Regions from separate parts of the Enterococcus sp. DIV0724b genome, predicted to be linked through region 3. Evidence: predicted binding sites of a transcription regulator. Region 3 holds the regulator's gene; each other region holds the start of a gene.
What was found. Region 3 encodes HrcA, which represses chaperone genes, less so after heat shock. Its sites were predicted from a motif close to TTAGCACTCNNNNNNNNNGAGTGCTAA; they were not measured.
Positions count from the first base shown of each region.

Region 1 (10,781 bases), 470 kb from region 3:
AGTAATGCCACCCATAATTGCTTATTATCAGAAAGTTGGCTACTATCAATTTTTAATGAAAATCGAAAGCACGTTACTTGTATTTCCATGCATTTAACCCCCGCTTTCCGTGCTCCTAAGACATGCATATATTCATGCAGGAAAGTCGAAAAAATCACTCCTATAAAAAATAATGTAAAACAACTGATTGTGAACTTAATCAACTCTACGTCTCCATAATATAGCCCTAGTCCTATCGTAATTAACGAGCTTAAAGTTACAAAAACGTTTAATAAACGAAAATATTTAATCACTATCAATCCAAAAGTCAGTGGCTTTAATTCATCAGTTTTAAAAATCATTCGTCAAATTTTTTTTTCGTTCAAGTAAAACTTTGTACGAAACCTGACTAAAATATAAGATTGCGAATAGTACTAAAATAACTATGATTAAAGGCCGATAATTTTGCGTTAGGCCAAAACTCATTGTTGTTTTTCCAAAAGAATCAGTCACACTTTTAAAAAATAACGTATTAAAAAATATTTTTCTTGTTCCGTCATCAGAACTGCTAAATAAAACAAGCAAGAAATTCACTGTCATCAAAACAGCCGTGAGTATTACCGAAACCATCAAGCTATTTATTGCTATTTTAATTTTTTCCATGTCTAATATCCTCCTTCAATTTTTTTAATCCGTTTAAACTATAGTAAATCGTTACTATGATCAGCAGTAACATTATCAATCCATTGACAATTGATGGCCAATTAAAGATCAGCAAAATCACTGCCAAAACAAAAGTTATCGTTATTACAACAACAAAACCTACAAATACACTAAATGGATTTTCCCTTTTGGGCGGAAATAAAATTCCTATTAGTGTAAAAAGGAGAATCGATAAAAATAGAACACAATAAAATGAACCCATTTCTTTTGCATTCCTTTTAAACAACAGTTCAACTAGAACAAACGGAGTACTCACGATCCACAAAAACAGATACTGGCTAAAAATCAAGTTAAAGTAGTCACAAACAACATTGTATTCTTTTTTTGAGTAATACCAGCGTATATCTTCTGTTTGAATAAACAAGTAAATTCCAACTATTGTAGGAATTAAGAAAGCTAAACTTGCTTGAATGTTGGTAAATAAAAATAAATATAAATAGATAGTCAAACTAATCATCACATAAGAGTAATTTTCAATATTTCGATAAAGACAAAGGAAATACAACTTAAACATATTTACTTTGTTTATTTTGATTGTTAAAGGTAAGTACTTACTGTCCGTAATATACCCATTGTTTGGTATGAACAATATGCCAACAGCCAGACAAAAGTTTATCAGTAAAAATACTAGCGACGTAACTAAAAAATTCGTCTGTTTTAGAATAAAACTATACCCTAATAACACATTTTCATTTCTTATGTTATCTAAATAGTTGATCAACATATTATCAATAACGATCGGATAACAAACAAAAAATAGAGAGACAATACTTAATAAACTAAAAAATTGGATCAATGTTTTAAACTTTTGGAGATGTAAAACAATAACACACCAAGATAATAATGAGAAAATCAACTGCAAGATCAAATAGATCGTGATACTTGTAAAAAATACATTTGCAAATATCTTAGCAATGTAGATCCATTTATATTTTAGAATAAATGCAATCACAACGCCTGAAGAAACAAGCAATATACTAATCATAGATAAAACTAGCTCAAATAATAATAATGCAGTATTTCTTTCTTGATTTTTAACTGGTAACTGAAAGGTCACTTGTAAAAATTGAGTTGATTTCATAAATAAAACTTTTAAAAATATAAATATTATGGATGTCCACATAAGAATATTTCCAGTATATACATCTAAAATCAATTCAGCTTCTAGCCTTTGATTGCCAATCTCATTTAAAAAAAGATAGATTCCAATTGTAACCACACTAACAAGAGATAAAATAATAAACAGTAGCAATACACGAAACATTTTTTTCTTTAATAATCCAATATTGGTCACTTTTCTGATAAAGAACAAGTAGAATAATTTGAATAGGCTAATAACTTTGGTTAATCTCATCATACAACTGCTCATAATCTATTAGATTTTTAAAAATAGTAACTAATCGTTCATTCTTTTCAAGATATTCTTTTGAATCATATTTAATTACTCCCTCATTTAGAAGAAGGACTCGGCTCTCAATTTCTTCTACTAGTTCTAGATCATGTGTGCATAAAATTGTAGCACCACCATTCTTTTGATGGTTTTTCAGCAATAATTTACTAACTTCTTTAGCTTCAATATCTATCCCATTGAGCGTTTCATCAATTATTATTAATTTAGGAGCAATTAAAAACGCAGAAATCAATTGAATTTTTTTCTTCATCCCATGAGAATAGTTTTCAATCAATTGATGCAACCTGTTCTCCATCGTGTAATAACTAGCGAGTATTTGTACCTTCTCTTGGTCAATTTCCTTATCATATAATTCCGCAAGCATCAAAAGATATTCATATCCTGTTAAAAATTCTGGTAAATAGTCGTCACTAGGTAAATAGATTAAATTTACCTTTGTTTGAATGTTTTTGTTGTCATGACCGTCAAAACGTATACTTCCACTTTGGAGTTCTAATAAATCGGTTACAAGTTTTATTAATGTTGTTTTACCACTACCATTCGGACCAGCTATAGATAAAAAATCACTTGAGGTCATTTCAAAAGTAATATCAAAAAGAACTTGTTGCTCGCCATAAGTATACGATACATTTTTAACCGAAAAGAAATCATTACCATCGATATCCGTCACACTTATTCCCCCAATCTTTCGTAAATTGTATTTTACTTACCAATTCCACAATCGCATATACCAATTTTATAATCTAAAAAATACTACGGTTAAAAAGTAACATTTTATTACATATATGTAAAATAAAAACTTTAAAAAATAATAAATAACATATATTATATATGATAATACCAATGATACCTTTATGTTTTTTAATTAATAACAATAACAATTTAATCTTATTATTCCTAAATTACGCGAATTGTACTTATCCAACTAATTTTTCTATAATTTAAATAATAATTTTCTAATTTTTAAATATTATCATTATTTTACTTAAATCTTCAATGTAAAATAACTACTATCTCTTTCATAATTCAATCTTTTTTCACAGAAAAAAAGACGCTGGTACAATTCACCAACATCGGAAATTAACGTTTAAATGTTTTGTTTCAATTATAAAATCATTTTTAGTCCGTTGAATAGAAATTGATTAAAACTATACTTGTAAACGAGATTCTATCACGTTTCGCAAGTTTTCCCTTGAAATCTAAATACATAAAACGAGCGGAAAATAAAAGTATAGCTATTGAAAATAATATAGAAAATACATTTTATATAATTATGCTCCAACACTCAAATCTTAACATCATAAACCAAAGTACAAGCCATTTTTAAACTGATTCCTCAGAATCAAATAGAAAAATCTAGAGGAACGTTCCTCTAGGAATCACATTAATCAATTTAATTCTTTAGATTTTCTTCACCAACATTAGTTGACAAAGAGCCCAAAAAAGCTTTCGCAATTCAGAATAAATTCTGAATAACGAAAGCTTCTAATTACTATTTATTTCGTATACTCTTTAACCAAGTCAATAACTTCTTCCATTGTATCGCAGTCATTCAACGCACGATCCGCAAGTTCAGCCATTTTCTTAGTGTCTAGACGTTTCATTAAGCTACGAGTTTGAAGAATAGATGTCGCACTCATTGAGAACTCATCTAAGCCCATTCCTACCAATAATGGTACAGCCATTTGATCGCCACCCATTTCTCCACACATACCAGTCCATTTACCTTCTGCATGAGATGCATCAATCACGTTTTTAATCAAACGTAGAATTGATGGGTTATATGGTTGGTAAAGGTAAGAAACGCGTTCGTTCATACGGTCTGCTGCCATTGTGTATTGAATCAAATCATTTGTTCCAATACTGAAGAAATCAACTTCTTTGGCGAATTTATCCGCAATTACAGCCGCTGCAGGAATTTCAATCATGATACCAACTTGAATCGTATCAGAAACTTTTGTTCCTTCAGAAACTAATTTTGCTTTTTCTTCTTCAAAGATTTTCTTCGCTGCTCTAAATTCTTTTAACGTTGCAACCATCGGGAACATGATACGTAAGTTACCGTGAACAGAAGCACGTAATAATGCGCGCATTTGTGTACGGAACATCTCGTCGCCACGTTCAGACAAGCTGATACGTAAAGCACGGTAACCTAAGAATGGGTTCATTTCATGCGGTAATTGAAGATAAGGTAATTCTTTATCTCCACCGATATCCATTGTACGAACCACGACAGGTTTGCCGTTCATGCCTTCAAGTACTGCAGTATAAGCTGTATATTGTTCATCTTCTGTTGGGAAATCTGGAGAATCCATGTAAAGGAATTCTGTACGATATAAACCAACAGCTTCCGCACCATTGTTGTGTACGCCATCTAAATCTTTAGGAGTACCAATGTTTGCAGCTAACTCGATGTGTTTACCATCAGCAGTTACTGTTTCAGCATTTTTTAGTTTTTCCCATTCAACTTTAAGATCAGCATACTCTTTGCCTTTTGCTTCAAAGTCAGCTTTTTCAGCATCAGTTGGGTGAACGATAACATCGCCATCGATTCCGTTGACTGCTAAAATATCGCCTTCTTTGACTTTGGCAGTGATTTCTTTTGTTCCTACGATTGCAGGAATTTCAAGAGAGCGAGCCATAATCGCTGAATGTGATGTGCGTCCGCCAATATCCGTTACGAATGCTTTCACATACGTACGATCTAATTGAGCAGTATCACTTGGTGTTAAGTCATGGGCAACCACAACTACCTCTTCGTTGATCATTGAAGGATTAGGAAGAGTAACACCTAATAAATGAGCTAAAATACGTTTTGCAACGTCACGGATATCTGCTGCACGTTCTTGCATGTAGGCATTATCATCCATCGCTTCGAACATGCCGATATACATATCTGTTACTTCTTTTAATGCTGATTCAGCATTTACTTTGTTATCTTGAATGTTTTGTTTGATTTGACCGATCATTTCTGGGTCAGCTAAAACCATTAAATGTGCATCAAATACTTGCGCTTCTTCTTCACCAAGGCTTTGCGCTGCTTTTTCTCTGATTGCTTGCAACTCAGTCGTAGATTTTGCTAAAGCATCATCTAAACGACTTTCTTCAGCAGATGTATCATCTACAGATTTTTTGTCGAAAGATAAATCAGGTTGAACTAACAGGTAAGCTTTAGCAATAGCAACACCATCACTTGCGGCAATTCCCTTTAGCATTTCAGACATTATTCTGACAATCCTTCTTTTTGCATTGTGTCTACGATTGCTGCTAATGCATCAGCTTCGTCAACACCGTCAACTGAGATTGTTACGTCTGAACCTTGGCCAACGCCTAAAGACATAACGCCCATGATTGATTTAAGGTTAACAGATTTACCTTTGTATTCTAAGTTAATATCTGAGTTAAATTTACTTGCAGTTTGTACTAATAATGTAGCTGGACGAGCGTGAATCCCTGTTTCTGCTACGATGTGAAATTCTTTCTTTTCCATATAAATCGGTCTCCTTCGTAAGTAAAATAATTTTTTATGTTAGGGTTTTCCTTTCTTGGTACGTTTCAAATGAAACTAGAATCTGGATAATACCCTTTCAATTTTTAAGATTACCATTTTTTGTGAGTAGTTACAACACTTTTCACCTATTTTTTATCAAATGAAACGATCAATTATTTTGCTTCTTTTATATAATGATATATAATTCGTCCATTTAATCCAGCTTCCCCAACAAAAGACATTCTATCGGGCAGGTTTTTCCAAGCCTCTCTAAAGGTTGTAAAATCTTTTGGCTCTACAACAAGTTCAGCAATAGTCCCTTCTTTCAAGGCATTTATTTGTTCTTCAAATGGATTTTCATACATTGATTAATCACAGCTTTCACTTTTATTTTTAGACTGAAGATATTGTATGACAAAAATAGATATTTGTCTAAATTATACCTGAAACCTACATAAACAAACCTTAATAATTTTATAAAAACATAATAATTTCAATTAAGTGTAAACTATGCAACCTATTAATAGGATTTCCCACTCTATTTATCAGGCTATTAAAAGTTCAATTGCTTGATTCTTGTTAAAAAGATGCTATAATATTCTCAAAGGTCAAAAATGGTCAGCAGACTGTTTGACTTTAGAACAATGACTTTAATACATGATTAGTCTTATTATGAAAGGACGTGTTTTATCCTATGATTTGTCAAAATTGTCAACAAAATCCAGCAACGATTCATTTGTACGCAAATGTTAATGGCCAAAGAAAACAATTGGACTATTGCCAAAGTTGCTATCAAAAATTAAAAGCACAAGCAAATGATAATCAACCAACAATGTCTCAACAAGATCCATTTGGTTTTGGAAGTTTAGATGATTTATACCGCTCACTGTCTCGTCAAATGCAAGAACAGCAAGGGAATCCTAACGGTCAAATCCCTCCTACTCAATTTGGGGACGGAAATGGCTTTAACGGAGGTCAACCGCCAAGAGGAGGGGCAGGTCAATCTAACGGGCTATTAGGTGAATATGGCATCAACATTACAGAAGCAGCTAGAAACGGCAACATTGATCCTGTCGTTGGCCGTGATGAAGAAATCAAACGTGTGATTGAAATCCTAAATCGCCGCACGAAGAATAATCCTGTCTTGATTGGTGAACCTGGTGTCGGTAAAACTGCCGTTGTTGAAGGTTTAGCACAAAAAATCGTAGATGGCGATGTACCGCAAAAATTATTGGACAAAGAAGTTATTCGTTTAGATGTGGTTTCTTTAGTTCAAGGAACTGGAATCCGTGGTCAATTTGAAGAACGTATGCAAAAATTGATCGAAGAAATCAAGCAAGCAGAGAATGTCATTTTATTCATAGATGAAGTCCATGAAATCGTTGGAGCAGGTTCTGCAGGTGATGGTAACATGGATGCAGGGAATATTTTGAAACCTGCACTTGCTCGTGGTGAGTTGCAAATGGTTGGAGCAACAACATTAAACGAATACCGCATCATCGAAAAAGACGCTGCTTTAGAACGTCGGATGCAACCGGTTCGTGTAGATGAACCGACAGTAGATGAAACAATCGCTATACTTAAAGGTTTGCAAAAACGCTATGAAGACTATCATCATGTGAAATACACTGATGAAGCGATCAAAGCAGCCGCAATCTTATCGAATCGTTATATCCAAGACCGCTTCTTGCCTGATAAAGCGATTGATTTGTTAGATGAATCTGGTTCTAAAATGAACTTGACGATCCAAATCGTCGATCCTAAAACAATCGAAAAGAAACTAGCAGATGCCGAACAACAAAAACAACAAGCTTCAGCTGAAGAAGATTTTGAAAAAGCGGCTTATTATCGTGACCAAATCAATAAATTACAAACAATGAAAGACAAACAAATCAGCGATGAAGAAACACCTGTGATCGATGAAAAAAATATCGAAGCAATTGTCGAACAAAAAACAGGTATTCCTGTCGGTGATTTAAAAGAAAAAGAACAAACACAATTAAAAAACTTAGCTGTCGATTTAAAAGCACATGTTGTTGGACAAGATGATGCAGTCGACAAAGTATCTAAAGCAATTCGACGTAATCGCGTTGGTTTAGGCAAACAAAACAGACCTATCGGCTCATTCTTATTTGTAGGACCAACCGGTGTTGGTAAAACTGAATTAGCGAAACAATTAGCATATGAATTATTCGGCTCAGAAGATTCAATGATTCGTTTTGATATGAGTGAATACATGGAAAAACACAGTGTATCTAAATTGATTGGTTCACCTCCAGGTTATGTTGGTTACGATGAAGCAGGACAATTAACTGAAAAAGTACGTCGTAATCCATACAGCTTAATCCTATTGGATGAAATCGAAAAAGCGCATCCGGATGTCTTGCATATGTTCTTACAAATCCTTGATGATGGTCGTTTAACAGATGCACAAGGCAGAACAGTCAGCTTCAAAGATACGATCATTATCATGACAAGTAATGCTGGAACTGGTAATGTAGAAGCAAATGTCGGCTTTGGTGCTGCCCGCGCAGGACTTACAAAATCTGTTTTAGGACAGTTAAATAATTTCTTCACACCTGAATTCTTGAACCGTTTTGATGGAATCATTGAATTTAAGGCGTTGAGTAAAGAAAACTTGATGAACATTGTTAGCTTGATGTTAGATGACGTCAATAATTTACTTGCTCATCAAAAAATCCATATTGATGTTCCTACAGATGTCAAAGAAAAATTAGTTGATTTAGGCTATGACCCTGCAATGGGTGCACGCCCTCTTCGTCGGACAATCCAAGAACAAATCGAAGACGGTATTGCTGAGTATTTCCTAGATCATCCAGAAGAACATCAATTGATCGCCAAACTAAACGATGATGGAAAAATTATTGTTACTGGAGAAATCGCTGTAGATCCCAACGAGAATAACGACACTACATCAGAAGAAGAATAACATGTGAAGTCAATCAGGCAAACTGATTGACTTTTTTGTGTTTTCCAAGACAAATTTCTTTTTATTTAAGCTAAAAAAAATTATAATTAAGATGCATAGAATTTATATCAAATTTTAAAGAAGACTATTCCAGCTTTCTAAGTCTGTGAATACTCTGTTTTTTATTATTAACATACAAATAAAGAGTTAAACCGAGGTGAAAAAAATGAAATTAGTCAATGTAACTAACAGTTACAAACAGTTAGTCAATAAACAACTAGAAAATACCGATGCATACTTTGTCAAAGTTTATTCAGCGGGTAACACGACCGTCGTTTATTCAGAAGCTACTCAACATGCTGAAATCTTGGTTGTAAATAAAAAACGTGCTGTTCGTAAAACTGAAATCAATGAAATTCTAACTTACTTCTTGAAACGTATTCCAAAAGAAAAATACGACCGTGATCAAATTTCAATTATTGAATTAAAAGACGTTATAGAAATTTCGATTCCGATGACTTCTAGTCTTATTGAAAATTAGACACGTACAGCTAAAAAGCCAGTTTATCACTTATATGATAAACCGGCTTTTTTATTTAATTTAAGATGTGCTTTTTATAATAACAATATAGTTCCTCAATAGAGTTACTCATCAAAATATCCATAGCCGCTTCGACCTGTTCTTCTGTCCAATCGAACCATCTCAGTTCCAAAAGCATCTTAATTTCATTATCTGAGAATCTTTGTTTTATCACTTTCGCTGGATTACCACCAACAATCGTATAAGGTGGCACGTCTTTTATAACCATAGAACCTGCTGCGATTACAGCTCCTTCACCAATCGTAACACCTGGCATGATCATCGCATTCATCCCAATCCAAGCATCACTTTTAATGACTGTATCGCCTTTTGGTTCATAAGATTTTTCTACATGACTAGCAAAAGGATAAACAGTGATCCAATCTGGATGGTGATTGTGATTACCACCCATTAAAATCGTGGCACCACCTGCAATGCAAACATAATTTCCAATAATCAATTTATCTAGATGCCAGCCCATATCTCTGACAGGATCAAAGGCCGCTCTTGTTAATGGATCTCCCCATAAATAACGAACACAACCATCTTCAAAATTCTGATTGCTGTAGTAACCAGAATAATAAGAAAAATCACCGACCTCTATTAATGGATTCGTCACTAACTCTTTCAAATAGACTGTATCTGACCATTTTTCAAATTTATTATTGTTCTTCATTTTTCTTCCTCGCTTCTAAGTTAATTTACTATTTTGACTTAGAAGCTTACTACCACTGAAACATTTTTTAATAGTCTTAAACGACGACTCATATTTATCACTCCAATAATGTTGTTGATTATACGTATTTGTTGATTTAAAGTCAAATGATAAAAAAATCGTTCCTATCAAAAGAAAATTGATAAGAACGGTCAATAAAATAATCTTACATCAAACTCTTCAATTCAACATCTGGATATTTATCTGCAAACCAACGCATAGCAAATTGATTTTCAAATAAGAACAACGGCTGATCAAAGCGATCTCTTGCCAAGATATTCCGGCTAGAGCTCATGCGTTCATCTAAATCAGCTGGATCGATCCAACGAGCGATTTTCGAGCCCATTGGTGTCATGATTACTTCTGCATTATATTCATTCAGCATACGATGTTGGAACACTTCAAACTGCAATTGTCCTACCGCGCCAAGAATATATTCTTCTGTTAAATACGTTTTATACAACTGAATTGCACCTTCTTGAACGAGTTGATTAATCCCTTTATGGAATGATTTTTGTTTCATCACATTTTTGGCACTAACTTTCATAAATAACTCTGGTGTAAATGAAGGTAGCTCTTCGTACTGAACTTTTAATTTCCCTTCAAATAGCGTATCCCCAATTTGGTAATTACCCGTATCATAGATCCCGATAATATCTCCTGCTACAGCTTCTTCTACATTTTCTCTAGCATCAGCCATAAATTGGGTTACGTTACTTAATTTGATTTTTTTACCAGTTCTGCCAAGTGTCACATCCATCCCACGTTCAAAAGTACCTGAACAGATACGAACAAAAGCAATACGATCTCGGTGGGCAGGATTCATGTTTGCCTGAATTTTAAAGACAAAACCTGAAAACTCTTCTTCATAAGGGCTAACTTCTTCTCCCTCTTCTGTCTTATGACCATATGGTGATGGCGCAAATTGTAAGAAGGTTTCTAGCATTGTTTGTA
Region 1 is NZ_CP172890.1:916,518-927,298, reverse strand. Features, by position in the region: gene IGJ02_RS04355 (hypothetical protein) at 331-642, opposite strand; gene IGJ02_RS04350 (hypothetical protein) at 629-2,059, opposite strand; gene IGJ02_RS04345 (ATP-binding cassette domain-containing protein) at 2,034-2,783, opposite strand; gene ptsP (phosphoenolpyruvate--protein phosphotransferase) at 3,610-5,337, opposite strand; gene IGJ02_RS04335 (phosphocarrier protein HPr) at 5,337-5,603, opposite strand; gene IGJ02_RS04330 (hypothetical protein) at 5,777-5,968, opposite strand; gene IGJ02_RS04325 (ATP-dependent Clp protease ATP-binding subunit) at 6,298-8,553, shown strand; gene IGJ02_RS04320 (DUF1827 family protein) at 8,759-9,073, shown strand; gene IGJ02_RS04315 (CatB-related O-acetyltransferase) at 9,129-9,788, opposite strand; gene IGJ02_RS04310 (peptide chain release factor 3) at 9,994-10,781, opposite strand, start outside.
Region 1: a site for HrcA is predicted at 6,134-6,160, ahead of IGJ02_RS04325 (ATP-dependent Clp protease ATP-binding subunit). Genes of this name have one in related genera too.

Region 2 (10,781 bases), 1.7 Mb from region 3:
CCTAAGTATTGTGTACTGATCACATTTAAATCATCTGCATTAAAAGGTTTAGGATATAAGATCATAAAACTGGCAATACTTGTTAACCCGACCAAAGTTGAATCAGCTTCAAAATGTTTTGCTAAGATTTGCGCAACAAGATAAGTGATAAAAATACTCATGATATTGATTGTTCCATTTGCCACAGAGGACAAAACCTGTTGAGCGTCTTCTAAATTGGGAAAAACACTGGACAAACGTAATAATTGCACGACAAAACTGTCATTTGAAAATAAAATGTTGTTAACTAGAATAACCAGTGACGCAGAAATCGTTAATGGAAAAATCAACATAAACGCATCTCGAACCGCTGCGATGTGACGTTGATTATTTAACTTTGTCGCAATCGGTACTAATGAACGATCAATGATGTCATTAAATTTTTGCATAGATAAAACTCCTTTCATTTATAAACGTATTATACATAAATTAATCCGGAAAAAAGTAAGCGCCTCCTTTTTAAAAATAAATTCTTGGGAAATAGAACAAATTCCTTGTACGGAACAAGTCGTTCCATATTTTAGACAAAAAAAATTAACTAAAGCACGGTTTCCCCTCTAGTTAATTTGCTGTACTATATTTTATTTAATCATTACGAAAGTCTTTAAGATAGCTGATTAGTGTTTCCAAGATTGCAATCGCTGGTAACTGACTAGTCAAATCCAGAAAAATATCTTTGCGTTCTTCTTTGATTTCATACTCAATAGAGTAGTCACAAAGTTGAGCTAGCGTACTTTTCTTGTTTAGCGTAATACAATACTTTTTGACACTGTTCTTATCTTGTAAACCCGCAATTACTTCTATCAATTCTTTTGTTTCACCAGAGACACTTAAAAATACGATGACATTTTTTTGATCTTTGCGTAAAAAACTACGAATAGGATAGGTCAGATCATCCAAACTGATGGATAAATAACCCAAGCTCGCTAATTTTCTAGCTATATACTGTGCGATTGCACCAGAAGCGCCCATCCCCATAAACAATATCAGGTCACTATCTCGTAACTCTTGTGCCATCTTTTTTATTTGATATTCTACATCAGGATGAAAAATTTCCATATTAAGTGAGTTCACTCGCTCTTCAATGCCAATATGTTTTTTATTCTCTGCTTGGCGAACATTATCTAAATGAGATTTAATATAAAAACGAAACTCTGGAAAAGAATGAAACCCTATTTTCTGAACAAAGCGAAAAACAGATGTCGATGATACGTGAGCACCGTCCGCAATATCTCGAACACGCATATAAGGGATTTTCTCTAAGTTATTCACAACAAATCGATAAATTTCTTGTTCCACGGAGGATAGATCGTTTAATTTCAGATAATCAAATATCGCCATTTATGTTAATCTCCTTTAATTCGCTAAGAAAATTATACCATAAAAAATTTACTTGCTGACAACTTGATGTACTTGATAAACTGCCCCGATAAGTCCTGCATCATTTTTTAATTTTGTTGGTCTAACAGGCGCAATAGTCTTTCCTCTTAAATAATTGATGGCTGCATGATTCTTCTGCACTTCCGTCAATGTTTTTTGAAGTTCTCTATGAAACTGTTCATTTGCACTCACACCGCCGCCAATCAAAATCACTTCTGGATCAAAACAACTAATTAAATTTACCAGACCGACTGAAAGATCCACATAAAATTGTTTCGTCATTTCTATTGCACGTTCATCACCACTTTCAGCTAAGGTAAATATCTCCCTTGCATCTTGAACAGGCATAACTGTTTCGTCCTCACTTTGCCGCGCTTCATTATACAAACGAACAAGACCATCGACGACAGATGCACGTCGATTAATCGAAACTGCCTCAAGATTACCCGTTTCCGGCAATTTGTCGATCATCATCCAACCAAATTCCCCAGCCATACCATGAGAACCACGATATACTTTCCCATTAATGACGATCCCACCGCCAACTCCTGTACCTAAAACTAAACATAAATAATTCTCCAGATCAGTTGCATTGCCAATCCATTTTTCTGCTATAGCAACTGCATTCGCATCATTTTCTACAGTAACAGGCAGCCCCGTTGCTTCTTCAAGCTTTCGTTTAAAATTTTCGCCATATAATGGTTTGATAGCTCCTGCCGTTAGCATAAACCCATCTTTTTGCACGATTCCTGGAGCACTTATACCAATTCCATTTATTTGATAATTTCTTTGCGCTTCTTCGATGATTTTTAGGAGATTTGCATAAAATACATCTGGTTCATATTTTGTCTCCATACTTCCTTTTTCTAAAATAGTGCCACATTCATCCAGAACGCCATATTTAATGGTCGTCCCACCTATATCAAATCCTACATACATAAATTTAACTTCCTTTATTGTTTATTTGAAGAATTAAAGATAACGCCTTCATTTGTGAAGTATTGTATCATATCTTGTTATGGATTTTTTTCCTTTCTAACTCTCGTTACATCAATCCAAATTGTTACTCAACTGTATTTAGTTAATACTAAATAGTAAATTGGTTTCATTTATCTATCAAAATGAGGCCGAGACAAAAGAGTTTATTCGGATTTAGAGCGCGAAACAAAACTGTTTTTTAGTTTTGTCCCACGCTCTATCCTTATTATATTCTGTTACTGACAAACTTCTCTATAATGCTATTCTAGTCCCTCTATCACAAGGTTTTCAATACTAGCAGCTTTTGCATCTGCTGTAACGGCCGCTTTGAATTTAACTATGTCTCCCTCTTTCAAGAAAAGAGCCATTGGACTATTATTCGTTGTCACACTATAGATGGTTTTATCATTTTCCAACAAGAAAGAGACAACGGTTTGCGCTTCACTTGCAACAATCGTTACACGAGAAACACTTCCTTTGATTTCTTTTAAATTAGCTGCTTCACTACTTGTATTATTACTACCTTTTGTTGCTAATTCAATTCGGTAAGCATCTAATGCATTTTGTGCCGCATCAGCATCTACCACAATATCATTATCAACTGCATTCACATACACATATTTTTTGAAAATCCCTTTACTGTCCATCAAAGAAACAATCCAAGTTGGAACACCATCGATATTATATAAAACTGGCATACTGGCTTTCCATTTTTTCTCTGGGTAAATTTTCGCTGCAATCGAAATAGCGCCATCACTATCCATGATCCCAACTTTTGTATCTCGATAATAAGTTACTTGACCTGTTCTTGCATTGATCAATGAATAGCCTAAAGCGGAATCTTGATCCTCATCCCCACTTGTAAAGTCCGTAAAATACAACAATTGACTGCCTTCTTTATTCATCATCGGCGTGATTTGTCCTGATGCATAGATACCGTTTTCCGTTGGGATTTTAACATCTTTTTTAGCACCAAACATCGTTTGATTCCACCAGCCTTGACTGTAACGGCCAAAGTATTCATTGATACTGTTGGCAGCAGAACTAGTGATTGGTGCATCGACAAATTTTGGTGCATCTTTGCTATCATAGACTTTCACTTCACCCGTTGTGGCATTTAAAACAGCTGTTTTAAATTCGTTATAGTTCATTCGACCAGAAACACCATATTCTTTATATAAGGTCTGAATATAAAATGGATTCCCCTCTTCGTCAATTTCTAAATTGATTTTTCCAGTAGCTGCGTAATCAGGATAAGCAGCATAAATTTTACGTGCAGCATCTTTCCCAAAATAAGCTGAAGGTGTGTAAATGATCGGCTTTTCGACAAATGTTGGCTGTGCATTGATATCCGTTGCACTAATAATGAAGTAGCCAGGAACTGCTCCTAATTTTGACCATTTGAAAAAGCCATTAAATTCCACTGTCGCAACATAGACATACTCCCCATTCACAACTTGCGCCGTAATCCCATCTAGTGTAAACATATTCGAATTAGGAATCACCGAGAACTTTTGCAACATCTTTCGTTTCGCTGTTTTTGGTGCAATCGCAATTGGTGTTTCTTTGGTGGAGGTTAAAACTTCTGCTTTTTCTTCAGTCTTTAACGGAATCGTTTGGTAGACATCATCAATCGCTGTTACCTTCGTTACAGAACTAACAATGAATAATAAAACCATTGCAGCAACGCTGATACCTAGTACACGCCCAGACCAATCATTCACTCCATTTACCACGGTCGTTTTATGCCCTTTGTGCAAGATTTTATTAGAGGCTTGACTGAGAGAGCGACTTGCCAATAACAAACTACTTGCAACTAAAGCTCCTATTAGGTTGATCCATAGAATAGTGGACAGTGTTTTGCTAGGTAAGGCAATAAATAAGAAACTGCCTAGTAAAAGTAATTCAATGACTAGTAATACGATCATCCTTTTAACATTTTTCCCTTTTGTGACCATAAAACTAATACCGTTTGCGAGTAATATCCCTATACCAAAAAATAACGTTAACCCGATAAAATTTAAAAACATACTTTTTCCTCCTTTAAATTTAGATAAAAAAAGTACTTCTACCTAGAAGTAGAAGTAACTTTTCTGATTTATTTTATTATACAAGATTGTGTTTTTACTTACAATGTCTATTGTTGTAATCTTGATCTGATTGTAAGTGTATAACTTTTCATTTATTATTTAGTATATTTATGGTGAGATTTCTAAAAATATTCCTATTTATGATACTACTCTGCGTATTGGAAGTGAATAATAGTTGGATAGACTGTCAAGTCAATAATATGAAAAAAAAGAGCAAACATCGATTAAATTATCAGTCTTCGAAAGATAATCTATAATGGCTTCTTCTTTGTCACCTTTGATTAAGCTTGCAAATATAAATCCTTCGCTAAAGCAAGACAGCCAATCACACCTGCGTTGTCCCCCAATTGGGGAGTAACGATATAAGTGGATAAATCTGGATATTTCACATAATCATTAATGAGCTTAGCGAATTGTTCTTGGACTTTTTTTCTTAATTGTTCTTGCTTCATAACCCCGCCGCCAAAAATAATGACCTGCGGCGAAAAGAGCAAAGTGGTATTATATGCGCATTGTGCAATATAGTATACCACAATATCCCATGATGGGTCTTCTGTCGGTAGATCTTGCCCTTTGATTCCAGTTCGTTTCTCAATGGCAGGTCCTGCAGCCAAGCCCTCCAAACAGTCTTTGTGGTACGGACAATTACCGATAAATGTATCCTCAGGATGACGTCGAACCATCGCATGGCCCATTTCTGGATGGCTAAAGCCTTCAACGAATTGGCCATCTATTAAAGCACCACCACCAACTCCTGTTCCGATAGTATAATAGACTACATTTGATAATCCTTTACCGCAGCCCGCAATAGATTCACCATAGCAAGCAGCGTTTACATCCGTTGTCCAAGCAACAGAAATATTCGCCAACTGGTCTTTTAAGTACCCAACAAAATCAAAATTCTTCCATGCAAGTTTCGGTGTAGATGTAATATAGCCATAGGTTTCAGACTCTCGTTTAACATCGATTGGACCAAATGATCCGACTCCGATTGTTGTGATTGCATCAAATTTCTTGAAAAAATCAACGACAGAACGCATGGTTTTTTCAGGTGTTTCTGTAGGAAACGATACACGCTCAATTATTTCTAAGTTTTCGTTTCCTACTGCACAAACAAATTTCGTGCCTCCAGCCTCGATTGCACCGTATAACATATTGTTCACTCCTTTTAAGGGTTAGGTTGTTTGACCTTGAATTAGTTTTACCGGTAGTAGGTAATTTTTTTCAAGTTTTTTTTCTGGATTTTGGATTCGTTGTAACAACAAATCTACTAAAATATCTGCATAGTCAGCCATTGGTTGGGCAATCGTTGATAGTTGAGGAAAATAATTTTGAATGAATTTGGTTCCATCATACCCAATGATCTTGATTTGTTCAGGAACGTTTATCTTCAACTGCTGACATTGATTATATGCTAAGATTGCCGTTAAATCATCCGTACAAAACAAACTGTCGATCTCTTCTGTTTCTAAAATATGTTTGATTTCTAAATTTTTCAACGTTGTTGATCTAGCCGTTGTTTGAATCTGAAAAATTTTAGGTTCTAATTCGTGTTTCTCTAAGAAACTTAAATACCCATTTAAACGAAAATTGGTAGGCGAATTGGATTCTTGTGATCCTGTAAGAATCGCAATTTTTCGAGCACCTTTGACAAATAATGTTTCAGTAGCTAGATAGCCCCCTTGAAAATTATCACTGCCAATGATTGGAATATTGTCAGCTAAATAACGGTCAAAAGAAACAATGGGAAGCTCGATATCTTCATATTCGGTAATTCCTAAGTTATGAGCACCAGCTATGATCCCATCTACTTTATTCGCAGCAAGCATATTAATATAATGACGCTCTTTTTCTTTATTATTAGCACTATCACACAAAATAACACGGTAGCCTAAATCAAATAGTTTCCCTTCGATTCTTTCAACAAGCTCCCCAAAAAAAGGATTGGCAACGGTTGGAAAAATCAATCCAATCAGTTGTGTATTTTTTCCTTGCAAGGAACGAGCTAAAGAATTTGGTTGATAATTCAGCTCTTTCATTGCCAAATTTACTTTATCAATGGTTTTTTGGCTTAAGGAACCATAATTATTAATCACACGAGAAACAGTAGTGGGAGAAACACCAGCTTTTTTTGCTACATCCGTTAGTTTGACAACCATGTTCATTCATCCTTTATTGGTTAGTTTTCCGCAGTTGCCATAATTTCCCTTGATAGCCTCCATCACACTCTAGATGGACTCCTGTCTGATGCGCTTCTGGAAATACTCGCATTGTTGCTACTTTTTCACCCTCGTTGATGAAGACTTCAACAATCGATGAATCTACAAAGATTTGTAGTTCCAAGGTTTTTTGTTCAACAGAAAACGATCGGACAAATCCATATTCTTCTCCAAAAACAGCACCAGCTTGACTACGGTCTATCGTTATTTTACCATGTTGCGAGTCAAAATTAATGGTTAATCCTTTATTTTGTTCTTTATTCGTAAACAAAGTAAGCGTTCCACAGGAAAGCGGGTCAAACGATAGCATTAATTCATACTGATTTGTATCTGTTTCAAAAAAAGAATTGGAATCTTTGTTAAACTCAAGTGCTCCACCTGCACGTAATTGCTTCATTTCTGCGACAGGGCGTTGATACAATTTTTTGTCTTTTATAAGTAGCTCTTTTACACTACTTAGACAATGGGCCCATTCTTCTTGATCGGTTGGATACTCAATTTCTGGTAATCCCACCCAACTAATAGATAATAAACGGTTATCTGGTGCTTTAAAGGCTTGAGTAGCGTATACATCAAACCCTTCATCCAGATTTTTTAATGCAGTAGGCTGAATCAAACGATTCGCTTCACTGTCGTAAGAATCCCCGATAACATAAGTATTAGGATAAATATTTTCATAAAAACAAATAGCTGCTTCTAAACCTTGAGGACAAAAAATAAGTAATGCTGCATCTTCTGTTACTAGTAAATTGGGGCATTCAATCATAAAGCCCATTTCTTTATCGGTAAACTCTAATTCGCCCTTATACTGCCAAGTAAGTAAATCAGAACTCTGATAAGTAAGAATCTTTCCTTTTTCTGTCTCATCTTGAGCACCTATGACCATTAAGTACCCATCATTGTAACGGAATACTTGGGGATCTCTAAATTCTGATGTGTACCCTGTCGGTGGTTCAGTAATCAGTGGCGTCTCGATTTTTTGAACTGTTCCAGATGCATCCATCCAGGCACCTAACTGATAGGAATGGCGAACCCACTCTGCATCACGAACATTTCCCGTATAAGCAAGAAACAACTGGTCCGAAACAGGCAAAGCAGTCCCTGAATAAACACCATGACTATCATACAAACTATCTGGAAATACTTTCGTTCCTTCTTCTTTCCAATCCACTAAATTATCAGATGTCAGATGATACCAAGATTTTAACCCATGAACGGCTCCCATTGGGTAGGATTGATAAAAAACATGCCATTGATTATTAAAATATGAAAAACCATTTGGATCATTTAGTAGGCCAGTATTCGGTTGGATATGATATCCTAAACGCCATTTGGAATTAGCGGCTTTCTCTTGCAGTAAGGCAAGATGCGTTTTATCCCATTCTTGATACGGACGATAACGTTCTTCTTTTGTCCAAATTTTTTTTACAGACATATGTACTCTCCTCGTAAGCGTATTCTTGCATATAGTTTAACTTTAAAGATAATCAATGTCAAACGTTAATCAATTGCATTTCAAAATATCACAACTATACTTAAACAAAAGAATATAATTATTGTTATACGTTTGACAATTTTATAAAAACTGGTATACTTTGGATGTGAAAAAGCGATTTCATTTCTATCTTTCATACACAAGATAACCACTTCTATTGAAATCGCTTAAATGACATTTAGGAGGAACGAGAATGGATTACAAAAAAGTAGCAGAGGAAATCAAGCAAGCACTCGGCGAAGACAACATTCAAGCTGCAGCGCATTGTGCGACACGACTAAGGTTAGTTTTAAAAGATTCAAGTAAGGTGGATCAAAAAGCTTTAGACAATAATGATGCTGTTAAAGGAACCTTTGAAGCCAATGACCAGTTTCAGATCATTATTGGGGCTGGTGATGTCAACAATGTCTATGATGAACTGATAAAAATAACGAATGTCAAAGAAGCATCCACCGCTGATTTGAAAGCAGTCGCGGCAAACGGTAAGAAGAACAATCCAATTATGGCCTTTATTAAAGTATTATCTGATATTTTTGTTCCGATTGTTCCTGCTTTAGTTGCGGGTGGTTTATTGATGGCCTTGAATAATGTGTTAACTGCACAACATTTATTTGGCCCGCAATCCGTTGTAGAAATGTTTCCAGCTGTAACGGATGTTGCTAGCATCATTAATTTGTTGGCCTCTGCTCCTTTTGCCTTTTTACCTATCTTAGTTGGATTTTCTGCAACCAAACGCTTTGGTGGTAATCCTTATCTAGGTGCTGCCATTGGAATGGCGATGGTTATGCCTGATTTAGTTAATGGTTATGGTGTGGCGAATGCAATTGCGGAAGGCAGTATGAATTATTGGCATATCTTTGGGATGAACGTTGCCCAAGCAGGTTATCAAGGTTCTGTATTGCCAGTATTAGTGGTTGCTTGGCTTTTAGCAACCTTAGAAAAATTCTTCCACAAACGCATTCCAAATGCATTTGATTTTACTTTCACCCCAATGCTAGCCATTATTATTACTGGATTTTTAACCTTTATCGTTGTGGGACCTGTGATGAGAATCGTTTCAGATGGTTTAACTGATGGACTTGTTTGGTTGTATAATACAACAGGAGCAATTGGTTTAGGTGTATTCGGACTGTTTTATTCACCAATTGTTATTACAGGACTACATCAAAGTTTTCCAGCAATCGAGACCACCTTGTTAGCGGATGTTGCGCGCACTGGCGGTTCATTCATTTTCCCAGTCGCTTCCATGGCAAACGTTGGTCAAGGTGCAGCGACACTTGCTATTATGTTACTAACTAAAAATAAAAAACAAAAAAGTTTAGCGACCTCAGCAAGTATTTCAGCGATGCTAGGAATTACGGAACCTGCAATTTTCGGGGTCAATTTAAAACTTAAATTTCCATTTATCTGTGGGATGATTGCTTCAGCAGTTGCTTGTGTATTTATTGGTGCATTTCATGTTTTATCAGTGGCGATGGGACCTGCTAGTGTAATCGGATTTATTTCAATCGCACCAAAATCAATTCCTTATTTCATGATTGGGATCGTTATCAGTATTTTAGTCGGTTTCATTACAACATATGCTTATGGTAAACGTCATATGGCTGTATTTGCAGATGATGATACTAGTGCAGGTGAGGTTGCGGTTGAAATCAATGATGATCCTGAAGCGGAAATCATCGCTGTTCAAGATGAAATCTTAGCTGCACCAGTCAACGGCACACCTATTTCTTTAAAAGAAGTCAACGACCCTGTCTTTGCACAAGAAATGATGGGAAAAGGCATTGCAGTAATGCCAGAAAAAGGGATTATTTATGCACCATCTGATGGGGAATTAACGGTCGTATATGATTCAAAACATGCTTATGGGTTAAAAACAACTCATGGTGCAGAAGTACTGATCCATATTGGGATCGATACGGTAAAACTAAATGGAGAATTCTTTGAAACGACTAAAAAATATGGAGACTTAGTGAAAAAAGGGGATATCTTAGGAACAGTTGATTTAGACGCTGTCAAACAAGCCGGCTTTGACCCAACAGTGATGATGATTGTGACCAATACGAACGACTATGAAGCTGTTGAAGTAATTGATACATTAAGTGTTGATGGAAGCCAAGATCTACTAGCTTTGAGTGTGCGCTATGAAAACTAATTGGTGGAAAAAGGCAACGATCTATCAAATCTATCCACGTAGCTTTCAAGATACGAACGCAGATGGGATCGGGGATCTTCCTGGAATTATTCAACGGTTAGATTATCTTGCTTTTCTAGGGATAGAAGCAATCTGGTTAAGTCCTGTGTATCAATCGCCTAATGAAGATAATGGCTATGATATCAGTGATTATCAAGCGATCGATCCAGATTATGGAACAATGAAGGATATGGACACACTAATTGAAGAAGCGAAAAAGAGGAATATCAAGATCATCATGGACTTAGTCGTTAATCATACTTCCTCTGAACATCCGTGGTTTCAATCCGCGCTTCACGATCCAAAGAGTGAGTTTCATGATTTTTACGTTTGGAGAAAGGACATTGACGGACGACCGCCGAACACCCTGCAGTCAAATTTCGGCG
Region 2 is NZ_CP172890.1:3,182,829-3,193,609, forward strand. Features, by position in the region: gene IGJ02_RS14795 (PTS sugar transporter subunit IIC) at 1-428, opposite strand, end outside; gene IGJ02_RS14800 (MurR/RpiR family transcriptional regulator) at 625-1,380, opposite strand; gene IGJ02_RS14805 (ROK family protein) at 1,429-2,358, opposite strand; gene IGJ02_RS14810 (DNA-binding protein) at 2,658-4,427, opposite strand; gene IGJ02_RS14815 (ROK family protein) at 4,769-5,641, opposite strand; gene IGJ02_RS14820 (LacI family DNA-binding transcriptional regulator) at 5,663-6,646, opposite strand; gene IGJ02_RS14825 (sucrose-6-phosphate hydrolase) at 6,660-8,141, opposite strand; gene IGJ02_RS14830 (sucrose-specific PTS transporter subunit IIBC) at 8,395-10,356, shown strand; gene IGJ02_RS14835 (glycoside hydrolase family 13 protein) at 10,346-10,781, shown strand, end outside.
Region 2: a site for HrcA is predicted at 4,587-4,613, ahead of IGJ02_RS14810 (DNA-binding protein). Genes of this name have one in related genera too.

Region 3 (10,781 bases):
AGGTTGATCACTTCCAGCATATTGAAAACTCAGATTTTTGATTTCAAGATAGTCCATACGATCGTCTCCCCTACTTGATTAATCAACGGTAACAATGCTAAAACAAAAAGAAACAAGTAATTTAACCAGTGTTGTTGTACTAGTAAATAGACATTTTCTTGATAAGGATAATAATTAAATTGATAATGCCCGTCCATCATTCCTAAAATAAAAAAAGCACTTGATAGAATAATCATGATCAAAAATAACGTATCCATTTTTCTCCAACGATAGCTCAGTCGGCTGCTTCTGATCATCATCCCATACCCACGTGCCTTCATAGAGTCTGCCGTGTCCATTGCATTTTCTAAGGACCAGGAAAATAAATTTCCAAATAAATCCATCCCATAAGAAGCTCTTTCTTTAAAACTTTGTTTTTGTGCTCCTTGAACCGTTTTTTGTACTTGATTTAACTCTTGATAATACTGCCTAAGTAGCGGTATAAAACGAAAAACTAGCGTTAAAATCAATGTCGCTTTAGGAAATCGTTTCCCGAAAAGATAAAAAAATTGCTCCGAGTCTACTGCCACCTGGAAATTTTGAAATAAGTAGATTACTGTCGCAATCATCATACCCATAAAAAAACCATAGATAAATGCTTCTTTAGTAATCGGTTTATTCAATAAAAAAAATAATATCGTTGCTCCTCTATGAACAAATAAAGGATTCGTCACAGTTATAAGAGCTAAAAAGATCAAAGGATAAATCACTGACTTTTTTTGCTTTCCTTTCAAATAAATCAACTGAAAAAATAAGCTTCCAAAGAAAAAAATACTGATAATCACTGGATTTGTCGTACTCATTACGATCAATAACATCACTATATAATAGCTAGAAATGACCAGAGGATGCGGTTGTCTAAAAAGTACTTTGTTCATATCAGACTTCCTTTCTTTACTTGTTGGTTACTCTTGGATAATAAAAAAACAGCCTACACTGTTATTTTAAACACATTTAATTTTCTATTGATTCATTCGCGTCATAGCCTTTTTAGCTTAAAGCAACATTCATATTATATAAATCTACATAACGAAAGTCAATAAATCTTGATTATTCACTGGTGTACAAACATTTAAAGATCTATTACATCACCTAAGAGCAGATTTTTCGTTATAATAAGGTAAACGATTCTCGATAAATAAACAAAGGAAGGATATAGTTCTATGAAAACAGAACGTCTACTAGCAATCACGATGATCTTATTAGAAAAAAAACAGATCAGTGCCCCTCAGTTAGCTAAAATGTTAGAAGTTTCAGTCCGAACTATTTACAGAGATATTAATTCTCTTAGTGAGGCTGGAATACCAGTAACCTCTTGCCCCGGCGTAAATGGCGGTATCCAAATTATGGACAATTACAAAATAGATAAAAATTTTTTTACCTCTTCAGATATTACGTCTTTACTGATTGCGTTAGAGAGTTTATCCCAAAACGTTTCTCCAATTCAAACAAATCAACTATTTCAAAAAATAAAAACACTTGCCCCAGAGGATTTTTTAGAAGAAATTGAATTTAAAACCAACCAAATTACAATCGATTTAACTCCTTGGACCCGTAATCATACACTGCAACCTTTTTTAGAACTCATCAAATCTGCTATGGACCAACACCGCATACTTGAGTTTGGTTACGAAGATAATCAAGGAAGAAAAACCAAACGAACTGTTGAGCCTTATCGTCTTGTTTTGAAGGAAATCAGTTGGTATTTACAAGCCTATTGCTTAGAAAAAGCTGATTTTAGAACCTTCAAAATTTCTAGAATGCTTGATTTAGACTTGTCATCCTCGACTTTTATTCCACGAGAATTTAAAGCAAAACCTTTGGGAAATGAACCATTCTACGGTAAAAATTTTACAATCACTACTCTCAAAGTAACGCACAAGATCAAAGAACAGTTGATTGATAAATTTGGACAATTACGTTTTTCTCCTTCTAATGATTCTGATAGATTGATTGTTGAATTTCCTTTTATGGAAGATGAGTTTGGCTATAATTTACTTTTAGGTTTTGGTAATCAGTGTGAATGTCTTACGCCACCTCATGTTAGGAACGAATTGAAACGACGTATCGAAAATTTGCTTGAACTTTATCAATAACCATAGATAGCATAAAAAAGCTTCTCAGCTTGTACGGATATAGTACAGTCTGAAAAGCTTTTTCACTTTATTTCTTTTTCTTACCGCCAAAAGCGTCTTTCATCTTATCAAAAAAACCTTCTTCTTGCTGTTCACTTACGGTCTGACCGCCAGCTTTAGCAAATGTACGTAATGCTTCTTTTTGCTCATCATTCAAGTTTTTTGGTGTAATGATCTTAACTTTTACATGCTGGTCACCATTTGCGCCGCCGCGTAGGCGTGGTGCACCCTTACCGCGTAAACGGAAGTTTGTTTCCGTTTGAGTACCAGCAGGTATTTTTAATTTTACATCGCCGTGAACAGTCGGTACTTTGACTTCGTCACCGAGTGCAGCTTGCACAAAACTTAATGGTAAATCGTAGTAAATTTCAGATCCTTCACGGTCAAAAATATTGCTGTCTTCTACGCTGAATACAACATATAAATCACCATATGGTCCACCGTTCATTCCAGCTTCCCCTTGATTTGCCAAACGCATTTGTTGTCCGTCTTCTACTCCAGCTGGAACATTGACCTTGACTTTATGCGCTTTTTTCTCATGTCCAGTTCCATGACATGTTGGACATGGATCTTTGATTTCTTTACCAGTACCATGACAAACATCACATGTTTGTCGGCTCATCACACGACCAAGTGGTGTTTGACGTTCAACATTGATTGAACCAGAACCGTGACACTTGTGACAAGTCTCTGGATGAGTACCTGGTTTTGCGCCATTGCCTCCACAAGTTTCGCAATTATCTTCGCGATTGTACTTAATTTCTTTTTCAACACCAAAAATCGCTTCTTCAAATTTTAGGTTAACTGTATACTGTAAATCAGATCCCTGTCTTGGTGCAGTCGGATCAACACTACGAGAGCCACCGCCAAAGAATGAATCGAAAATATCTTCAAATCCACCAAAGCCGCTACCTCCACTAAACCCGCCGCCGCCAAAACCACCGAAACCACCGGCACCGCCGTAGTTTGGATCAGTTCCAGCATGACCATATTGATCATACGCTGCTTTCTTTTGAGGATCACTCAATACTTCATACGCCTCAGAAACTTCTTTAAATTTATCTTCAGCATCTGCTTCTTTATTGATATCCGGATGATATTGCTTGGAAAGCTTACGGTAAGCTTTTTTTATTTCGTCATCTGAAGCACCTTTAGCAAGGCCTAGCACTTCATAATAATCTCTTTTCGTAGCCATTAGTTCCCCTCCAACTATTATTCCATTTATTCTAAAATAGGATCGACGCCAACTTATTTGTATAAAAACATCGTTGTAATCATACCACAAATCAAACAAAAGAAAAATAGCTTCCCCCTGATTTGCTCTCTAATTTTCTCTACAAATAAAGATAGGCAAAGACCAAAGCGATGACTTTGGTCTTTGCCAGCTTGTTAACGATTATTTATCGTCGCCTTCTACTTCTTCAAAGTCAGCATCTACAACATCATCTGCTCCACCTTGTGCAGCTTCAGGATTTTCTTGCGCTTGTTGTTGCGCTGCTTGTTCATAAAGTTTTACCGTTAAGTTTTGAACGATTTCGTTTAATGAATCACGTTTTTCTTTCATTTGTTCGATATCATTCGCTTCAACAGCTGCTTTTAACTCATCACGAGCATCTTCAGCTTTTTTCACTTCGTCTGCGTCTACTTTGCCTTCTAATTCTTTCAATGTTTTATCAACAGTGAATAACAAGGCATCAACGTCATTACGTAAGTCAACTTCTTCTTTACGTGCTTTATCCGCTTCAGCATTAGATTCGGCATCTTTAACCATACGTTCGATTTCATCATCTGATAAACCTGATGAAGATTTGATTGTGATAGTTTGCTCTTTTTGAGTTCCTAAATCTTTGGCACGTACGTTTACGATACCATTTTTATCGATATCAAAACTTACTTCGATTTGAGGCACACCACGAGGAGCGGCTGGAATATCTGTTAATTGGAAACGACCTAATGTTTTATTATCAGCAGCCATTGGACGTTCACCTTGTAATACATGAATATCTACAGCTGGTTGATTATCAGCGGCTGTTGAGAATGTTTGAGATTTACTTGTTGGAATCGTAGTATTACGATCGATCAACTTAGTAAATACGCCACCCATAGTTTCGATACCTAATGATAATGGTGTTACGTCTAATAACACAACGTCTTTCACATCACCTGTGATAACCCCACCTTGAATTGCAGCACCCATTGCGACTACTTCATCAGGGTTAACTGATTTGTTTGGTTCTTTGTTTGTTTCTTTACGAACAGCTTCTACAACAGCTGGGATACGTGTAGATCCACCAACCAAGATTACTTCATCGATTTCAGATGGGTTCAAACCAGCATCTTTCAAAGCTTGACGTACAGGTGTTTTTGTACGTTCTACTAAATCACTTGTTAATTCATCAAATTTAGCACGAGTTAAGTTCATTTCTAAGTGTAATGGACCAGCGTCTCCTGCTGTGATAAATGGTAAGCTGATTTGTGTTGAAGTAACACCTGATAAATCTTTTTTCGCTTTTTCAGCAGCGTCTTTCAAACGTTGAACAGCCATTTTATCTTTAGATAAGTCAACACCGTTTTCTTTTTTGAATTCTGCTACCATGTAGTCGATGATTTTGTTATCAAAGTCATCTCCACCTAATTCGTTATCTCCGGCAGTTGATAACACGTCGAATACGCCATCACCTAATTCAAGGATCGATACGTCAAATGTACCTCCACCAAGGTCAAACACTAACACTTTTTCGTCTTTATCTGTTTTGTCTAAACCATAAGCTAATGCAGCAGCTGTTGGTTCGTTAACAATACGTTCTACTTCTAAACCAGCAATTTTACCAGCGTCTTTTGTTGCTTGACGTTGTGCATCATTGAAGTAAGCAGGAACAGTAATAACTGCTTTATCCACTTTTTCACCTAAATAGTCTTCTGCGAAGCCTTTTAAATATTGTAAGATCATTGCAGAAATTTCTTGTGGTGTATAAGATTTGCCATCTGCTTCTACTTTATAACCTGCTTCGCCCATATGACGTTTGATTGAGGCAATTGTATGTGGGTTAGTTACTGCTTGACGTTTTGCCACTTCACCTACTTGAATTTCACCATTTTTAAAAGATACTACTGAAGGGGTTGTGCGGTTACCTTCTGGATTTGCAATAATTTTTGCTTCTCCGCCTTCTAATACTGCAACTGCTGAGTTTGTTGTTCCTAAGTCAATACCAATAATTTTACTCATAATTAATGTTCTCCTATCTTCTATTTTAATTTTTTTCAATTTATATTATACAAACATATTTTATGCTGCTACTGAGCAACAATAACCATGCTTGCTCGTAAAACACGATCATGTAACTTATAACCTTTTTGTAAGACTTCAACGATTGTATCTGCAGGTGTTTCGTCACTTGCTGGAATCGTTTGAACTGCTTGATGTAGATTAGGATCAAATACTTCGCCCATTGTTGGGATTTCTTCGATTCCTTCGTCTTTTAATGCAGCTTGTAAACTTTCAAGAACCATTGAAATACCTTTTTTCAAACTTGTACCTTGTTCATCATCAACTTCGATTGCCATCGCACGTTCAAGGTTATCAAGTGACGGCAATATTTTTTTGCCTAAATCTTGTGATCGATAGCGTACAAGCAACTCGCGCTCATTTTTGAAGCGATTGCTCATATTGGCAATTTCAGCACGTGCTCTTAAAAATTTGTCTTCCATTTCTGACAATTCAGCTTGAGCTTTTTCTAATTCTGTCATCTCAGCTTCTGTTTCAGAAACACCAGAATCGTCAATTGCTTCCATATGTTCTTCGTGTTCTTCATGAATTTCTTCGTTTGTCTCTTCTTTATTACTCACTCTGGCAACTTCCCTTCTCATTTCCGTAGAATTATTAGAATTCTATATTTTCAACTTTTTACTTACTCATCTAGAAAACGATAATAAGCACCAAGTTTTGACGCTAATTCATTGCGGAAAACATCCACTAAACCAAACATTTTTGAATATGGCATACTTGTCGGTCCTAATAAAGCAATAGTTCCTTTACCGTGCCCTGTTACTTCATATGTCGCGGTAATCATACTCATATTATCCAATAGATTATTTCCTATTTCTGAGCCGATACGAATCGCAATTGGGGAGTCCGCTTCAGCTGTTAACAAATGCGTGATAGCATCTGTATTTTGCATAAATGAATAAACTGATTTTAATTGATCGATATCTTGTTTCACACCAAAATCTAATACATTCATGCGGCCACTGACAAATACTTTCTCTTCAAATGCATGACCTAACATTGCATCGAATAAATTCATCATGCCGTCTGGTGTTTGAAAATAACGGTGTAAAATCATTGGAATTTCTGTTCTCAAGCGATGATAAACCGTTAATAATGGTTGTCCCACAAGCTTGTCGTTTATGATTTGCGTCATTTTCTCTAGATCTTGGCTGGAAACGGAAGCAGGTATTGCAAACACTTGGCTTTCTACATTTCCTTTATCTGTTACGATAACCGCTATGATTTGTCGGTCATTTAAAGGAACAATCCGAAAACCTGTTAGTTTCCGTTCTTTCACCTCAGGACCTAACGAAAAAGCTGTGTAACTAGTCAGGTCAGAAAGGATTTCAGCGGATTGTTCAATGATGTCATTGATCTCATGAAACTCTTTTCCAAAGGAATGACGAATTGTTTCTAATTCATCATGTGCAACTTGTGTTGGACTTAGTAAATGATCCACGTAATAGCGATAACCATCCATTGAAGGAATTCGGCCAGAAGACGAATGTGTCTTCAATAGTAAACCGTGTTCTTCTAAAGCCTTCATATCATTACGAATCGTTGCAGAGCTTGACTTAATTCCATCTTCCATCAACTTCTTTGATCCCACAGGTGTTCCTGTATTCGTGTATTCTTGGATGATAAGTCGCAAAATATTCTTTTGTCTTTCAGTTATCATAGTTACCACCCTTCATTAGCACTCATGTTATTCAAGTGCTAATACAATTATTAATATATCAAGTTCCTTTAAAATTGTCAAGAGAAAAACAATCTTTTTTAGCACTCTTTATGACTGAGTGCTAAAAAAAAGACGAGAGTCGTTCAAACTCTCGCCTCACTCTATAGAATCCATCCCAACAATCGTTTTTTTAAGTTCACTCTTTCTCAATAAGAAATTCTTCAAATACATCATTCCCTACAAAAAGTCCCTGTTCGGTAAGTTGGATATGACTGGCATTTTCCAATAATAATCCTTTTTGAACCAGATTAGGAATCGTTTCTTTGTAAACCTGATCCAATGATAAACCAAATTTTTCTTTAAAACGCTCTTTTGAAACACCTGACATTTTTCGTAAACCCAAAAAAAGTTCTTCTTCCATTTGATTATTCAATGTCAAAATCTCTGTTTCAACTGTGGGCAGCTGATTTTCTTTTAATGGTTTTAGATAATGTTGAATCGGGCCATGGTTACGATACCTTGTATGTCCTAAATAACCGCTGGCACCTGCTCCGAATCCATAATAGTGATCATTGTTCCAGTAAACTAAATTATGCTGGCTTTCTTGTCCCTTTAAAGCAAAATTACTTACTTCATATTGATGTCGCCCTGCCTTTTCCATCGCAATAATCGTTTCTTCAAACATTTGCGCTTCAACATCTTGATCTGGCAACTGCAAGCGACCTTGTCGAACCCAGTTCATAAACATCGTTTTATTTTCCAAAATCAAAGAATATAATGAATAGTGAGGTAAATCAAGTTCAATCGCTCGTTTCAAGGTATCTCTAAATCCTTCTAGCGTTTGGCCCGGCAATGCATAAATTAGATCAATACTCACATTTAGAAAATCTTCTTTTTCCAAAAGTTTCATCGTTTCATAAACATCTTCTGCAGTATGCTTACGTCCGATTTTTTTAAGCAATTTATTATCAAATGTCTGAACCCCCATAGACAAACGATTTATGCCATATTCTTTCATCACATGCAGCTTTTCTTGTGTTAAATCACCAGGATTTGCTTCTATTGTAAATTCATTTGTCTTATCGATTGGTAGTAACTCCCGCACGCCTTTTAGCAATACATCCAGTTGCTTAGCCGATAAAGAGGTTGGCGTTCCACCTCCTATGTAAATCGTTTCCGTTGTCTTGCTAGGATATTGATCTTTGGTCAAACGAATTTCCTTTAAAAGACTTTGAATATATTCACCAACTGGTTGTCCTTCCAAAAAGACTTTATTAAAGTCACAGTAAAAACAGATGTGTTCACAAAATGGGATATGTATGTAAGCTGAAATCTTAGTATTATCGTTTTCCAATTTTTTTATTCCTCCAATTTAGAAGACTTCTATTCTACTTGCTATTATATAGAAGACGTCTCTTATCTTACCATATCCCAACATAAAATGTTCTAATTTGATTCAATAAATTCTGCTTCCCTATTCAAGTAACACTATTGATAAACACGTATAAAAAAAGACACCTTGATCCTGCTAAAGAAGCAAAGGTGTCTTATTGTATTATAGTTACAAAAAACTTTTTGACTACAGTAACTCTTGATATTTCCTCATATAAATCTTTTTGATCACAGTTACTAAAAGTAAATAAGCAACGATTGTTGGAATCAGATAGAAGAAGTAGTTACCTGGTAATGGAGCAAACCCGATACTAGCACCTAAATTTGTAAATGGTAAAATAGTCCCAATTAAAATCCCAATCGAAGTAACCAGTGTCAAGATGCCAGAGGCTCTACTTTGAAGGAATGGTATCTTCGGCGTCCTCAAGACATGAAGTACCAACATTTGTGACCATAGCGACTCGATAAACCAGCCAGCATGAAAAATAGCGATAAATAGTAGTTTTTTATCCGCTGTTAATGAGAAGAACCCACCACCTAAAATTGCAGGGCAAATAATAAAGTACATAAATAAATACGTTACGATATCAAAAATAGAACTTGTTGGTCCAAACCATCTCATGAATGAACCAATCGATTTTGCTTCCCATTTTTTAGGCTTTTCTACATACTCTGCATCCACATTATCCCAAGGAACAGACATGCATGATGTATCGTAAATCAAATTCAAAAAGAGTGATTGAATCGGCGCTACTGGTAGAAATGGTAAAAAGATACTTGCAGGAATAACAGAAAATACATTACCAAAATTTGAACTTGCAGTCATTTTGATATACTTCATTGTATTACTAAAAACTCTGCGGCCAGAAATGATTCCTTTTTCTAAAACCATCAAGTCTTTTTGTAATAAAATGACATCTGCCGATTCTTTGGCAATGTCGACAGCTGTATCGACAGAAATGCCCACATCTGACACCTTCATCGCTCCAGCATCATTGATCCCATCTCCCATAAACCCAACTGTTTGTTCATTTTTTTTCAGTGCTTTAACAATTTTTGTTTTTTGATCAGGGGTTACTTTTGTGAAAATATTGTATTCATTAACTGTTTGTTCTAATTCGGTATCAGAAAGTTTAGCAAGAGCTGAACCATTGATCATTTTTTCAGCACCAAGACCGACTTCTTTACAGACTGAACGGGTAACTAACTCATTATCGCCTGTTAAGATTTTCACTGAAACTCCGTTATTTTTCAATGCTTTAATGGCTGCAGATGCGGTTTCTTTAGGTGGATCTAAGAACGCTAGATATCCTTGTAAAATCAGTTCTCTTTCGTCTTCAACTGAATAGTCATCTAATTGATTATTGACTTCCTTATCCGCAATTGCTAACACGCGCAAACCATCTTCATTTAATTCGTTTACTGTTTTTAATACTTGTTTTTTTATTTTGGGTGTTATCGGAACAATCTCTCCGTGCTGATTGATATGCGTACATGCTTGCAGCATCTCTTCAACTGCTCCTTTAGTGATCAAGAAGCTTTGATTTGATCTTCTATTTTTAATCACCACACTCATTCTTCTACGGTTAAAGTCAAACGGAATTTCATCGATTTTAAAGTAGTCCTCTTCGTCAATGGATAATTCTTTTGATGTCGCTTCAATGATTGCTTTATCGATCAAATTACGAAGACCCGTTTGAAAATAACTATTTAAAAAGGCTGATTGCAACACTTCTCGATCTTCTTGACATGACGTATTGTAATGATATTCTAAAATCACCTTATCTTGGGTTAATGTCCCCGTCTTATCTGTACATAAAATATCCATGGCACCAAAGTTTTGAATGGCATTGACGTTTTTCATGATCGTGCCCTCTTTTGCCATATCTCTAGAGCCTTTAACTAAATTAGTCGTAACAATCATTGGTAACATTTCTGGCGTAAGACCAACTGCTGTCGCAATCGCAAACATCAACGCTTCACTCCAATTGCCTTTTGTGATGCCATTGATCAAAAAAACTGCTGGTGTAATGACCATCATAAAACGAATCAACAACCAAGTCGTTTTATTCACACCTAATTCAAAGCTGGTTTTTTTCTCATCATCCGCTACATCTTGGGCAATTTTTCCAAATAATGTATTGTCACCCACACGAACGACTACACCTACTCCGCTACCACTAACTACATTACTTCCTAAAAATAGTAGATTTTCATAATCTGTTTGGTTATTATTGGTTGAAACAAAATTTTTAACTTTTTTTTCAAC
Region 3 is NZ_CP172890.1:1,388,826-1,399,606, reverse strand. Features, by position in the region: gene IGJ02_RS06485 (ABC transporter ATP-binding protein) at 1-57, opposite strand, end outside; gene IGJ02_RS06480 (energy-coupling factor transporter transmembrane component T) at 30-917, opposite strand; gene IGJ02_RS06475 (helix-turn-helix transcriptional regulator) at 1,203-2,135, shown strand; gene dnaJ (molecular chaperone DnaJ) at 2,203-3,369, opposite strand; gene dnaK (molecular chaperone DnaK) at 3,571-5,400, opposite strand; gene grpE (nucleotide exchange factor GrpE) at 5,469-6,041, opposite strand; gene hrcA (heat-inducible transcriptional repressor HrcA) at 6,083-7,120, opposite strand; gene hemW (radical SAM family heme chaperone HemW) at 7,317-8,474, opposite strand; gene mgtA (magnesium-translocating P-type ATPase) at 8,700-10,781, opposite strand, start outside.